One region of the Eubacterium sp. Marseille-QA0814 genome, then DNA from elsewhere that is predicted to be linked to it. Evidence: riboswitches for the same ligand, from Rfam matches in the RefSeq annotation. Region 1 holds a riboswitch; the other holds the start of a gene.
The links. Region 1 has a riboswitch for thiamine pyrophosphate ahead of ACQY63_RS04265 (energy-coupled thiamine transporter ThiT). Riboswitches for the same ligand answer to the same signal wherever they lie in the genome.
Positions count from the first base shown of each region.

Region 2: linked by a shared signal. The riboswitch ahead of thiM (hydroxyethylthiazole kinase) and the one ahead of ACQY63_RS04265 (energy-coupled thiamine transporter ThiT) in region 1 are both predicted to bind thiamine pyrophosphate.

Region 1 is NZ_CBCPMG010000001.1:899,444-907,260, forward strand. Features, by position in the region: gene ACQY63_RS04245 (ABC transporter ATP-binding protein) at 1-409, opposite strand, end outside; gene ACQY63_RS04250 (GntR family transcriptional regulator) at 402-779, opposite strand; gene ligA (NAD-dependent DNA ligase LigA) at 892-2,841, opposite strand; gene ACQY63_RS04260 (pseudouridine synthase) at 2,882-3,610, opposite strand; gene ACQY63_RS04265 (energy-coupled thiamine transporter ThiT) at 4,094-4,915, opposite strand; TPP riboswitch at 4,957-5,053, opposite strand; gene ACQY63_RS04270 (thiamine diphosphokinase) at 5,128-5,736, opposite strand; gene ACQY63_RS04275 (hypothetical protein) at 5,756-6,670, opposite strand; tRNA gene ACQY63_RS04280 (tRNA-Arg) at 6,782-6,853, shown strand; gene ACQY63_RS04285 (DUF5688 family protein) at 6,856-7,817, opposite strand, start outside.
Region 2 is NZ_CBCPMG010000001.1:1,123,776-1,131,592, forward strand. Features, by position in the region: gene ACQY63_RS05230 (response regulator) at 1-291, shown strand, start outside; gene ACQY63_RS05235 (YesL family protein) at 341-952, shown strand; gene cytX (putative hydroxymethylpyrimidine transporter CytX) at 1,022-2,197, opposite strand; gene thiD (bifunctional hydroxymethylpyrimidine kinase/phosphomethylpyrimidine kinase) at 2,217-3,008, opposite strand; gene ACQY63_RS05250 (HAD family hydrolase) at 3,213-3,869, opposite strand; gene thiE (thiamine phosphate synthase) at 3,869-4,525, opposite strand; gene thiM (hydroxyethylthiazole kinase) at 4,512-5,333, opposite strand; TPP riboswitch at 5,436-5,541, opposite strand; gene ACQY63_RS05265 (hypothetical protein) at 5,949-6,833, opposite strand; gene ACQY63_RS05270 (EamA family transporter) at 6,849-7,115, opposite strand; gene ACQY63_RS05275 (gamma carbonic anhydrase family protein) at 7,268-7,738, opposite strand.

The sequences.
Region 1 (7,817 bases):
CAGACGCCTGACGTTGCATACCTTTACTCATGTTTACAATTTTTTTGTTTGTTGCAATTGGAAACATTGAACATAATTTCAAATAACGTTCCTCGCTCCAGTTTGAATACATTTTTCTGTACAAGTCTGCCATTTTATCAACTGTACTATCATTAAAGAAATACGGATAGTCAGCAATGTATGCACATCTTTCTTTTATAACATGGTTATCAAAGGCATTCTGACCGTCAATTATAACCTGTCCCTGGTTAGGTTCATAAACTCCAGACAATGTTCTAAGTAATGTACTTTTTCCACTGCCGTTGCTACCTGCCAAACCGAATATCATTCCTTCTGATATTTCGCAGTTTAAATTATTTATTGCGACTGTTTTTTCAAATCTTTTTGTGAGATTTTTTATTTCAATCATTCACTCTTCCTCCGCTTGTAATTTCATCTACCAACTCAATCATTTCATCCTTGGTAATCCCCTTTTTATATGCTTTATCTATTGATTCTTTCAAATCATTTTTCGCCTGGATTTTTTCTGCCTGGTTTTGATCCAACTTGTTAGAAACAAAACTTCCTCTTCCTACTGTAGAATATATATATCCATCTTTTTCAAGCATTTTGTAAGCCTTCTGAACAGTATTTGGATTAATTCCCAATTCTGTAGCCAAAATTCTAACCGGTGGTAATTTTGTATCACTTTTCAAAACACCTAAAGATACCAGTCTTATTACATCATCGTATAGCTGCTGATATACCGGTGTTCTGGAACTGAAATTTACAGTAAGCATTCCTTACCCCTTTCTTTTTCATTTGTACTACTTGGTGTAATACAATCCAATTATAAATAAAAAGCAGTTGTATTGTCAACTGCTTTTCTGTGTATACTTAAGATATTATTTTTTATTTCCAACGCTCTAAAAACTGTTCTTCATTAATGATTTCTATACCCAGTTCCTTGGCTTTTTTGTTTTTAGAAGAATTTGATAGTAAATCATTATTAATTAAATAATTAGTTTTTGAAGTTACTGAGCCTGTAACCTTGCCACCTCTTTTTTCAATATAATCTTTTACTTCATTACGATTGGCAAACCTTTCCACACTTCCTGTAACCACAAAGTTAAGACCTGCCATGTTTTGTTCTTCGTTGTTTTCTTCTTTTATAATTGTTAATTCATTTAATAGGTTGTTAAACTTTTTAATATTTTCTTTATCAGAAAAATACTCCACAAATTTAACAGCCATCTTGTCACCAATGCCATCTATTTTAACTAACTCTTCTGCTGTAGCATGTGTGATTTTTTCAATATCATTATTAAAGTATTTGCAAATAAGCTTGGCATTTGCCACACCGATATTCGGAATTCCCAGGCTATATAAAAGAGCATGTAATTCTACCTCTCTTGCCTTGTTTAAGGAATCAATTAAATTGTCGTAAGACTTTTGGCCAAATCCAGGTGTTTCCACAATTTCTTTCTGATATCTGCTTAAATTAAATATATCCGCAAATTCGTGAATGTATCCTGCATCGATAAATTTCTCTAAAGTTTCCTCTGATAATCCATCTATGTTCATTGCATTTCTTGAAACAAATAATGAATATAATTTAACATGCTTTGCGGGGCATTGTTTGTTCGGACAATATAAAGTTTTTACTCCGTTGTCATTTTTTATTTCTGTTCTTTCTCCACATGCCGGACAAATTTCAGGTATAATGCACTTGCCTGATTTAGTTACGTTTTCGGAAATTTGAGGGATAATCATATTAGCCTTGTACACTTTAATTGTATCCCCATCTCCTAATTTAAGTTCCTCCATTATGCTGATATTGTGAACACTTGCTCTTGTAACTGTAGTCCCTTCAAGTTCTACCGGTTTAAAAACTGCAACAGGATTAATCAAACCTGTTCTGCTTGGACTCCATTCGATATATTCTAAAGTTGTCTCAGCCTGTTCATCTTCCCATTTAAAAGCAATTCCGTTTCTTGGGAACTTCGCAGTTCTGCCTAAAGATAAACCATATTCAATATCATCATACATTAAAACCAAACCATCTGAAGGATAATCGTATTCTTTGATTTTTTCTGCAAAATACTTTACAGTTTCTTCCATATTTGAAGATGTTACTTCTTTTCTTTCAACAACTTCAAATCCCTGTTGTTCAAGCCATAAGTATTGGTGCTCAATTGAATTTTTAAAATCAACATTTTCTGCACTAATCAAGGCAAAAGCTATAAAGTTTACATTTCTTTTAGCAGTAATTTCACTGTTTAATTGTCTTACGGAACCTGAGCATAAATTTCTTGGGTTCTTATATTTTGCCTGAGCATCCTCAATTTCCCTGTTGATTTTTTCAAAATCAGAATATTTTATAATGGCTTCTCCACGTAACACCAATCTTCCCTCATAAGGAATGCTTAAAGGAATGTTTTTGAATGTTTTTGCATTATTTGTTATAACTTCACCAATTTCACCATTACCTCTTGTAACAGCCTTAAAAAGTTTTCCCTGCTCGTATGTTAAAACCACTGTAAGGCCATCAAGTTTCCAAGACAATAATGATTTTTTGTCTCCCGCGAAATCAGCCAGCACATTTACTTCCTTAGTTTTGTCCAAAGATAACATTGGACTTTCATGCTGTTCTTTAGGAAGTTCACTTACAACCTCATAGCCTACATTAACTGTGGGGCTGTTCGCCAAAACAATTCCTGTATCTTTTTCTAACTGTACTAATTCATCATATAAAGCATCATATTCAAAGTTGCTCATTATTTCCTTTGCATCCTGATAGTATGCTTTACTCGCCTTATTTAATATATCTACTAACTCTTTGATTCTTTCTTTTTTATCCACTTTAAATCTAATCCTCACTTACATATTTTGATAAACCGCTTTAATTTTTCTTTAATGAATCTAATTCACTATTTGTTAAGTTTCTATAATTTCCAATTGGTAAATTATCCAAATGCACTCCCATAATTCTGACTCTTTTTAATTTCTGAACTTTAAAGCCAAGAGTTTCGCACATTCTTCTAATCTGTCTGTTTAAGCCCTGAGTTAAAATAATATTAAATGTATGTTTATTAACTTTTTTAACAACGCAAGGTCTTGTAACCTGGTCTAATATTTTTACTCCTTTGGACATTTGTTTGATAAACTCCTCTGTAATGGGTTTATCAACAGTTACAACATATTCCTTTTCATGATAATTGGAAGCTTTTAAAATGTTATTAACCAACGCCCCGTCATTCGTTAACAATATTAACCCTTGAGAATTCTTGTCCAATCTTCCAATAGGATAAATTCTCTTCTTATAGTTAATATAATCTACAATATTATCGGGATTATTTTTGTCAGTTGTACATTCTACTCCAACAGGCTTATTAAAAGCTATAACAATCTGTTCTTCTTCTCTTGAAACTTCTTTTCCATCAACAGTAACTTTGTCTAACAAAGTTACTTTCTGCCCCATCAAAGCAGTTTCGTTGTTTACCTTAACATGCCCTTCTTCTATTAATCTGTCAGCCTGTCTTCTTGAGCAAAAACCTGCATCACTTAAAAATTTATTTAATCTTATTTCTTCTGTATTACTTTTCTGTTCTTTTAATCTTTTATTATCCATATACATACCTTATTTTAGTATTTTTAACTTAATTTATTCTAAATAAATCCTTCTAAATTATACATCTTAATAATGATAAATGATACTAGAAACAACGTCAACAAAAATAAGATAAGAGAAGCTGTATATTAGCAAAAACCTTAACTAATATATAAAGCAATAAAACTTTTAACTCAAACTAAAACAAATTAAACTTCAGCTACAAAATGCTAAAAAGAAGCTGCAACATTTTGTTACAGCTTCAGCTAACAAATTTATAGAACATGTACTCTCCCTCTAATAGTTTATAGTTTAATTTATTTCTAATACCCTTATTTATATTTTACATTCACACAAATACATATCTATAAATATTATTATTTATTTTTCAGCATGATTAATTATTCGTTTTTGCAATTAATTAGTTTTGGTAATTAATTCGCTTTGGTAATTAATTTGCTTATTAATCAGCTTTATTTTCTTTCAAGGTTTGTTTCTGATTTATTAATTTTCTCTTCTAGGCAAAACAGTTTTCTTTTTTGAAACTACTAATTTAGTAATTACATAAGTTAAGCCACCAACAATAACACCTACTAATAAAATCACACCTACTAACATCCAGTTTGTATTTGCGATAAGTGTTATCTTAAATCCGTCTTCTGTCTGGATTTGTCTAAATATAATTAGGAAGTCAACAATTATTGCTATACCACATACTAATACGCCATTTAAAACAGCCATAATGTTCTTTGACTTTTCTCTTGTTACAGGTTTTGCTGCTCTTAAATCAATTGAATTTGAAACAAGCGCCATAACATATACTGTAACTACAGTTTCAGGAATCATGTATGCTCCATTGTATACTAAAGAATATAATGCTCCATCAGCTGTTGGAATTGATACACCTGCCCATACTGTACAACCTGTAATAAAATGACATAAATATCTTAATAAACAAACAATCAATGTTCCTAAAACTAAGGCACCTGTCTGATGTTTATTTTTCTTAACAACACCAAGTAAACCAAGCACTGTAAAAGCCACAATGTAGTCTAAAAGAATTATGGCAATCATAGCTGTTGTTGATGTAGCATAAGAAACATTTGATAGACCTGTTAATAATTGCAAAATACTATATGTAAAACTTGTAATAAGTCCCCATTTCAATCCATGTCTGTAACCTGCAATTATAATAGGCAACATACTTGCCGCTGTTACTGCTCCACCGTATGGCATGTCGATAATCTTAATAAAGCTTAACACAAAAGCCATAGCAATCAAAACTGAACATTCTACCAATGTTCCTGTTTTCTTTGTTTTTTCCATAAAAAAAGTCCTCTTTAGAATATAATATCACCAGAGAACCTATACATAACTAAATGCTTCCTTACGATGGTACTAACCATATCAAGTAGTGAGGGTCGATATACATCTCTCAGCCATCCGGCACCCCTAGCGACATATTTTTCATTATTTATTCTATATTCTTTAACATTTTTTGTCAAGTTGGCAAAGTATTGTATACATATCTGATTAGTTTAATATACAATTAGAAGACTTCCTTTTCCAACTGATATAACAGGATTTGCATTTACAAACTGATTGCTTACCCCTAAAGGTCTGTTTTCCTCAAGCTTATAGCTTTCTATATTATATAATGCATTTTTTATTGTAACATTATGAGCAACTCCGTTTATCGCAAAAACCGAAAATATATTTTTTTCTTTTCCTGTTATTGAAATCGAACCATCTGAAACAACTGTATATGTGTTATTACCATCAACCATCTTAATGTTGGCTCCTAATTGTGATGCATATAAAAGTGTTTGTATATTGGCAAAAGTATGGTCTATCCTTCCACCGGTTCCTCCGAAAATCACAATGATATTAAAGCCTTTGTGCAATGCTGTCTTAACACAAATCATCATATCTGTTTCGTTTTTCATTACTTTGTGCTTTTCCACATTGTCACCAACAGGAACATATCCTAAAGAGTCAAAATCACCTATTACCAAATCAGGTTCTATTCCAAGTTGGTGTATTTTTTCAAAACCGCCATCTGCCGCTATTACAAAATCATTTTCTTTTTTAGTAAAATTGGTACCGGAGTTATCTCCGGCACCAACTATATAACATACGTTTTCCATTTATTTGACCTACTAATTTCTATTTGTTTTTGTTATTTTTTGAAGCTGTTGTCTGTGGCTTTGTTGCACTATTCACCTTTGTAGTAGGTGCCTGTGTTGTCACAGATGCTTTTGTTGTTGCATTGTTAGATGTATGAGATGCAGTTGTTTCATTCTTATTGTTTGAAGTTCCTGTAGTAGTCCCATTTTTCTTTTCATTTGCTTTAGCATTAATAGCATCATAATAAGCCTTAACCTTAGGATCTGATGCCTTAACACTTTCAAATTCTTCCTGAACATCTTTTAATAAATCCTGAACATCAGAATCTTTTGTAACTTTATTCATGTATTTTTGAATATCATCACCACTATCATTTTGAATATAAACATTTCCTGTTTTCTTATCCCTAACAACATATAATCTGGTAATTGCAGGAACTGTTGTGTCAATATTCTTAAGTCCCATCTGATAATATGCATAAACTACATACGTGTCATCATAAGGACCTTTCTTTGTGTAACATTCAACGTCACTATATTCCGATACATAAGTTCTTTGCTTCACGCTGTTAATGTCATATAAGTTTCCAACATACTGTGCAATTGTCTCAGCTCTCTTTGCGTCATCTTCAATTAAAAAAGCATTGAGATAATTTTTTACAACGTCAGTTATTTCAGGATACTTGTCGTCCTGTAGTGGATTCTCAGCTACAGCTTTCTCTGCCTTTGATGGAGTATTAACAACAAAATGTCTTACTAATAAAACACCTCCAACTACAATAACAAATGCTATAACTGCTGCAATTATCATATCAAATCTAATATTTTTCTTTTTTACAGGTTGTTCTCTTCTTACTACCTGTCTGCTATCGTTTTCTACTTCCTTTAGAAGTGCATCAAGCTCTTCCTTGGATAATTTATTTTCATCTTCTTCGAAATCCTTTGGATTATCCACGTTTCACATCTCCTTTATTCAACAATTTCTCTCATAATATCAAAAATAAAACTAAAATTCAACTTAGCAGGTATTGAACCCTTCTTAATTCTAATGTAAAATAAAAGCTATGCATCTGTAGTCTAATGGATAGAACGTCGCCCTCCGGAGGCGATAATGCCAGTTCGATTCTGGCCAGATGCATTTTATTCTATCTCACCAATATCTCTTCTATACATATAAACATGGTCTGATAACACGTCTACCGGATCTAACTGTCTTCGATTTACATCCCTTATCATTTCATCAATATATTCTCTTGAACAGCTAATATCAGGAATTAAAATCACTTCATGTATTGAGCTTGGAATAATGTAAACATCACTGTCATGTTCATTGGCAAAATTCTCTATTGCGTGTGGATATGTAATGCAGGTTGCCCCATTTAATTTCATGGTATTGGACATAACATACATATTAATATCTTCTATTTTCATATTATTAACTTCTTCTCTTACTAAAGTCTTAAGTTCTCCGTAAGTGTAATCTCCGTACATTGTATCTTCGCTTATTATTTCGCCTTCATCACCCTCAAAATTTTCTCCAAATTCGTCTCCGTATCCATTTCCATAATTACTTCCAAACTCATCTTCCACCCAGTCTTCATCTCCTAATATATCTTTTAATATCATATCTGAAATAATATCTTCCATTGGTGTAACTACAACAGGGAATTTATCCCATGTATTTTTGAACGCAATATCCCTAAGTTCTTTTCTGGAAATTCCCCAGCCTTCCAAATGTTCTTTATGAATTAATGCAGTTGCCTGACCTTCCCCATCTTCCGAAACCATGATATAAAATACAATTGCCAAATCTAAAAACTTTAAATGGGGTACTTTTTTCAGCAATTCTTTATTCATTTCATAATTAATCAACTTATAATGTATCATGGTCTTTACTTTCTCAAAATCTGCTATGTCTCTTAAATCTATATCTGCATTAAAGCTATCCATACTATATAAATACATGTTAAAAATCTCAGTACATATATTTGTCATGTCTCTTCCATGCTTAAAATCTACAAAATAATTTCTTAAATATATCGTAGGTGTAGCCACCTCTTCTTTCCTTACAATACTAATGGCTTTTCTTCTAACATTGTTGT
Region 2 (7,817 bases), 220 kb from region 1:
CATATAGCTGAAGATTTATCTTTGGAAGTTTTAGCAAAAATTGTAAATTCAAATGAATCTTACCTTAGCAGAACTTTTAAGAAAGAATGTGGCATTTCAATAATCAATTACATTACTACTTTGAGAATTGCCTTAGCAAAAGATTTGTTAGCAGGCTCTACTCTTAGAACTTTTGAAATTGCTGATAGTATCGGTATACATGATGCGGCTTATTTTTCTTCTCTTTTTAAGAAGAATACAGGACTTAGTCCAAAAGAATATAGAAATCAGTTTATACATCAAACCAATTAACAATAACTAAAAGAAAGGACTTTCAATTACATTGATTGAGGTGAAAATAATGGGACATATTTTAGATTACGACGGAAAATTTATTAACTTTTTAAACAAAGCTACAGACACTCTAATTGCTACTTTACTTTGGCTTGTATGCTCAATACCTATTATAACCATCGGTGCTTCTACTACAGCCTTTTACTCTGTAATGCTTAAACTTGTAAAAGATGAGGAATCCTACATTACAAAAAGTTTCTTTAAGGCTTTTAAAGAAAACTTCAAAATTGCCACTATTGTCTGGTTAATACTTGGAGTAATCGGAGCTGTTTTACTTACAAGCATTTACATAGTTTTAAATACCAAAACCATTGGCGGTGTATTTCAATATGCACTACCTTTGTATGTGATTATTTTTCTATTCTATTACATGGTTTTAAGTGCTGCCTTTGCATACATTGCCCAGTTCTATGACAGTGTGAGAAGAGTTCTGAAATTATCCTGGCAGTTTGTAGTTAAATATATATGGTCATTCTTAATAATGACAGTTGTAGATATTGTTATGTGGGTAATAGTTATTAAAGGCTTTACAGTTTTTATTGTATTTCTACCTGAAATATCAGGCTTTGTACATGCTTATCTGTTAAATAGAATGTTTACTAAAGAAATCAAGAACTAATTTATGACAATAAAAAACACAGGTAATTTAGATATTTGCTATCCTTCTCCCTGTGTTTTTTTAATCAATTTAAGCTTTTGATTTTTTCATAACAAAATTTACAATAACGCATAATATAAGTGTTATTACCATATCTGGTAATGTGTTTCCTACAATTATGTCTACTGTCATTAAATATCTATATAGCGCAAATCCGATTACCCAAATAACAATGTTTACAGCATTGAAGCTTTTATCTTCACTAGATCCTTTAATTACAAAATAGTCTGCAATCTGAATTGCTATCATTGGGGCAAATACTGAACCTATTAAATATAAGAAATCTGTAATATCGTCCATTGGATAGACTATTGCGCCAACAGTTCCAATAACTGTAATTATTATTGCCATATATTTTCCATTAATTTTTTTCCAAATCGACTCGCTTGAAATACCTGCTGAATAGGCATCAAGGTATGTAGTTGTAACTGTTGAAAATACTATAATAAGTAGTCCGGCAATACCTAAACCTGCTTTTAACATAATCTGGTCTATACCGGCATTTTCTGCAAAAATAGCTGCTCCCATACCGATTATGTACATCCAACAACTTACCAAACCGTAAACAATGGCACTTGCCGCTGTTGCCTTAACAGGCTTCTCTGCTTCTCTTGTATAATCACTGATTAAAGGTAACCATGAAAGTGGCATCGCTACTGCAAGCTCTACTGCTGCCCCAAATGTAAGTCCATCTGCTGCCACTGCTGTAGCACCTTTCCCTGTGAAAAATACAACTCTACATAAAATAATTGTTAAAACAAACAATGCTGTCATTGCCACAACATTTATTTTTTCAATATTTTTAATTCCAATAAAAATCCAAACAATAATTAAACAGCCAATTACAATACACCAAATAAGACGACCTGTGCCAAAAATTCCATTAGCTGAAACTGCGCCGTCATATATCATAATTGCTGTCCAACCTGCCAACTGAATTACATTTAAAACTGCAAAAATAATACTGCCTTTTTCACCGAAACTGATTTTTACAGTTTCCATGGCACTTTTCTTTGTTTTTGCACCAATTAATCCTGCAAGAAAAAGCAAGCCACACCCTATAAGATGTCCTATAATAATTGCTGCGATTCCCTTTGCCATTCCTAGCGATGCAAGATATGTACCTGTAACTATTTCTGCAATTGATACTCCTGCTCCAAACCAAATTAAACTGTTGCTAAATACTGATGTTCCTTTTTTATCCATTTTGTACCTCCCATTAATTCTAGTATTCGCCTTCTACTGCAAATGCATGATTCATTGGTCCACTACCCTTTCCTAAATCAAGCATTGCTCCTAAAGCACCTGAAATATATGCTTTTGCTTTCTCAACTGCCTCATCAAGATTTCTTCCCTTGGCAAGATTTGAAGCAATAGCACTTGAAAGTGTACATCCTGTTCCATGTGTATTTGGATTGTTGATTCGTTTCCCCTTAAACCATTTGTATTCACCATCTCTGTACAATAGATCATTGGCATCATTAATGCTGTGACCACCTTTGCACAAAACTGCAACATTATACTTTTTGCTGATTTTTTCTGCTGCCTTAATCATTTCCTCTTCATTAGTTATTTTCATTTCTGATAAAACTTCTGCTTCCGGAATGTTCGGTGTGATTACAGTAGCCATTGGAATTAAATATTCCTTCAGTGTTTCTATTGCATCATCGCTAATTAATTTTGCTCCACTTGTTGCTACCATGACCGGATCTAACACAATGTTCTTGCCATTGTATTTCTTTAGGCTCTCGGCAATTGCTATAATCAAATCTTTTGAAGATACCATTCCAATCTTAATTGCATCAGGTGTAATATCCTCAAATATTGCCTTTAGCTGTGCCTTTAAAAAATCTGCTGTTACTTCGTAAATGTCTGATACGCCGGTTGTATTTTGAGCAGTTAAAGCTGTAATGGCACTCATGCCATACACTCCATTAGTTGTCATTGTCTTTAAATCTGCTTGTATTCCGGCGCCTCCACATGAATCACTTCCCGCAATGGTTAATGCTGTGTTCATTTTGCTTCCTCCTTATGTCTTCTATTGTGGTACAGTATTTCTACTGTTTTTTATAGCGGTAAAAAGTGGTGCCCCCGATTTACCGCTTTACTAACTTATCATTTTAGTAACTTATCAACTGTTAATTTTTGTTATTAAACACTCTTTTTGCTGGTAAACATTCTTTTACCCTGTGTCAACAACGGTTCATCATATGTTTATGTTTTACTTAACAGCCTTAATTACTTTTTCATATTCATCCCAGCTTGTTATATAAACATCTGCAAGGCTCTTAACCATATCCTGATCCTTATCACTGGACTTATCATATATACCAACTGTGTGAATACCCATTTTCTTTGCTGTGTCCATGGAATAAACTCCGTCTTCGAACAGCCATGTTTCATCAGGTTTTGTACCTAATGTTTCCATTGCTCTCATAAAAATTTCCGGTTTGTCTTTTCCTGAACCAACCTCTGTAGTTGTATATATTTTCTTAAAATATTTTCCAAGATTCAACCTTTCAAAAGCCGCCTCAATCATAGGACGGTCTGTTGATGTTGCAACCACCATAGGTATGTTATTCTTTTGAGCATACTCTAAAATTTCAATTGACTTCCCTTTAAGTGGAGCTTCTTCTTTGTAAAAACCAAAAACCTTTTGGTTTATACCATCGCAAATTTCCTTGTCAGAAAGATTAACCTTATATGTTTTTCTAATATACTCTGCTCCTTCTGCCATAGTCAGGCTAAACATAATGTCTCCTAAGTTTTCCTCAGCCTCAATACCTAAATCCTTTAAATACAACTTAGCTGCATCCATCCATATTTCCATAGAATCAAGTATTGTCCCATCAACATCAAAAATAAATCCTTTTGCCATTATTCACCTTTTTCTAACATTTTGATTGCTTTTTCTTTTAATTCCTTAGTTGCTTCTTCAATATCCTTTGCTGCAAAAATAGCGCTAATAACTGCTATACCGCAAATGCCACTGCCTGCAAGTTCTAAAACATTGCCTTTTGAAATTCCACCAATGGCAATAACAGGAATTTTTACTGCCTGACATATTGCTTTCAGTGTTTCAAAAGTAACTTCTTCTGCATCATCTTTGGAGCCGGTTGGAAAAACTGCGCCTACTCCTAAATAATCTGCTCCGTGTTTTTCCGCTAAAATTGCCTGCTCAACAGTTTGCGCTGACACACCAATAATCTTATCAGGACCAAGCTTTGCCCTTACATCTAAAGCTTCCATGTCACTTTGTCCAACATGAACGCCGTCAGCATCCATTTCCAAAGCAATATCAACATTGTCATTAATTACAAATGGTACATTGTACTTTCTACATAATTCTTTTATCTCAATGGCTTCCTTCAAAAAACTTTCTTCATCAAGTTTCTTTTCTCGAAGTTGCATAAAAGTTGCTCCGCCTTTTAAAGCTTTTTCAACCTGACTGTACAAAGTTTCGCCATTTAACCAAGCTCTGTCAGTTACGCCGTATAAAAGCAATTCTTCCTTTGTTGTATTACTTAACTTCATATTTAGCTCCTTTTTCTAATGTTTCACCATCCATATTGTAGATGGCATCAATAATTCTGTTTCTGTATGTTGAGTTTCCATCGCCTTCACTCATTCTTGACCATGCAATTTCTCCGGCAAGTCCCATTGTACAAACTGCTGCCGCTGCTGCTTCCAATTTGTTTTCTGGATTTGCAACTAAAAACGCTGTCATCAAACCTGATAACTGGCATCCTGTTCCTGTAATTGAACTCATTTCGGCTCTACCATTTCTTATAACATAGCATTTTTCGCTGTCACAAACTAAATCAATTGCGCCTGTTACTGCGATAATGCTTCCTGTTGCCTTTGAAAAACTCTTGAGCTTGCTAATAGTGTCGTCTAAGTTTTCATCTGTTACTTTGTCAGAAACATCTGCATCTACACCTTTTGTACTTCCTGTACCCAGCATTAAAGTCTTAACTTCTGAAATATTTCCTCTTACAACATCAAATTTCACTTTTTCCATTAATTCATTTGCTGTATTAGTTCTTAACTTGCTTGCCCCTGCCCCAACAGGATCAAGTAAAACAACATGTCCTAATTCATTTGCTTTCTTTCCTGCTGCAAACATAGATGGTATGGTGTTTTTATTTAATGTTCCAATATTAATGTTCAAACCACCACAAATAGATGTAATATCTTCCACATCATCAATATCATCTGACATAATTGGGCTGCCGCCACAAGCCAGTAAAACATTAGCCACATCATTTACTGTTACATAATTAGTAATGTTGTGAACTAAAGGCACATTATTTCTTACGTTTTCTACACATTTCTTAAACATATTTCCTCCTTATCGTTCTGCTGAATACTTTTTACAGCAGAATCTCATCATAATTGTTACGTTAAAATGAAAAACAGACAAACCTAATCTGGTTTGTCCGCATTAAATCCTATACTTAATTCCTACGTTGGCATTATCCAAATCAGGTTTAAGGGTCGAAGTTGATTACTTCCTCTCAGCCTGCCTACAAGCTCCCCTATATTTAATTTCCTATAGCATTGTATCGCTCAATTCAATATAATGCAATAGTGGATTTGTTATTGTTGTATGCAATTAAAATTCAAATGCCTGCATAAAATCAATCTTTTCATCTAGATTGCTTGTATAATGATTTGTTGCTTTCCCTTTTCGTCTGACTACATACTTATATGTCCCGTCATCCTTACAATTATCTTCGCCTTTAACAAAGATTTTTCAAACGGGTCTCTTACGGACATTGGAATGTACTGCATTCATCCGCTGGTTAAATTATTTGGACTTCCTGAGGAAATATCAGATATTCTCTTATGGCATTGAAGGTTATGGATAAAATAAGAAATCAGCAGGATATTGTTTTTCCTGCTGACTTAAAATAAGTGAGTTATAAAAAAGAGATAGGGAGTTATCACTATTGTATCAGCCCCATCCCGGAACCTTTTTAAACAAAGTTTTCTTTCCCCAGCTTGACATTTTCTTACTTAAGAAAATCCATCCCTTCTTTCCGGTTTTAGTTTTTACATATGCAAACCCGTTATCCCTCTTATCAAGACTATATTTTCCCTTAGGGCGTTTTGCTACATTCTTTGCCGGCTTGATTTTTATAATTCTAAGCTTATCTCCCTTTTTCAAAGTAAATTTATTCTTTGATTTTTTAGATGCAGTTTTGTACACTTTCATATTTTTCTTTACAGTATACATATATTTTTTTGAGCTTTCCACAAGTTTGTAAGTTCCCGTAGCCGGTACAATTTTATCACCTTTTAACTGTAATGGAATATCTGCGTAAAAACATCCTATTGGCAATGCGTAAGGTGTATCCACAATAATATGGAACCTTCCATTACCTTTCACATTCTTGAACCGATATCCTCTCCCATACATCAGTGCCTTGTTACTGCTTGTTTCAAATTCTGTAATTTCTTTTCCGTTCCATCTTTGAAAAGAACTGTAATCCAATGTATACGAATAACTGCCTATCTGAAAATTTAACTCTATTGTCTTGTCAGAAGTGTCAAAGTCAATTACCTTATAGCTTGCCCATACGTCTGTTAATTTTTTTGTATATACATTTTTGTCATTTATAAACAGACTTACACTGTCAAAAAACTCATTGTCTTTAGCGCTTACATGGGTCTGGTAATATATCTTTTCCTTAGTGCCATCTCCATCCAAATCATAATAGTATACCTTGTCCTTCTCCAACAGTCTGTTGGTTGCCGCATAGGCATTGTCACTCTTTAGTATGGTAAATAAACCACATAACGAGATTACTGCAATTACAAAAGTTAACATCTTCTTCATGATTCTTTCCTCCTTCTACTTACCATCAAATTTATTAATTACATACACTCCAAGTGCCACAAGCATTCCTGCTACAAAGTACTTAAACTTCATTGGCTCTCCTAATATTATTGCCGAGAATATAACTCCCAATATAGGAATAAATGCATTAAAAATTGCTATTTTGCTTATTAGGTTACAGGCAATCAGCTGATTGTATATACCAAAACATACTGCTGATATTAACACAAGAGAAATTATTATTAATATTGATTTTGCTTCCAAGATCATCTGATGCCACATTTAGATTTGAATATCCAAGTTTTATAAGAGGATACGCCAATGACCATCCTGCCGCACACAAAAATGCCAAAGCCGATACAAATTTTTTATTTTTAAATATCCAATTACTCATGTCTCTTTTCCTATCATTAGAAAATCGTATTTCAGTCTTTTTAATTATATTCCTTCATAAGTTTCACATACTCCATAGCATTTTCTTTATTAGCCATTATCTCTTTTGATGTAAGTTTTCTAATTATTTTTGCCGGATTTCCAAAGGCCATTGAATTATCAGGAATTTCCATTTTCCCCGTAACAAGAGTTCCTGCTCCTATAATACAGTTTCTTCCTACTTTGGCTCCATTTAATAAAATACTACCCATTCCGATTACTGTATTATCTCCAATATGGCATCCATGTACAATAGCATTATGTCCTATGGTTACTCCCTCTCCAACAACAATTGGAAATCCATTTCCTGTATGCAATGTACAATTATCCTGTATATTAGTGTTGTTTCCAATTGTAATACTTTCCATATCAGCACGGACTACTGCATTGTACCATATTCCTACATTTTCCCCAAGACTGACATTTCCCACAATATGGGCTCCAGGTGCTAAAAATATTTTTTTATTATCCATTCTCAACTCCTTAAATATCCTTTCATTTTTATTTTAACCTAAAAAAACCCTTTATGCCACTGTTAATAGCATAAAGGGT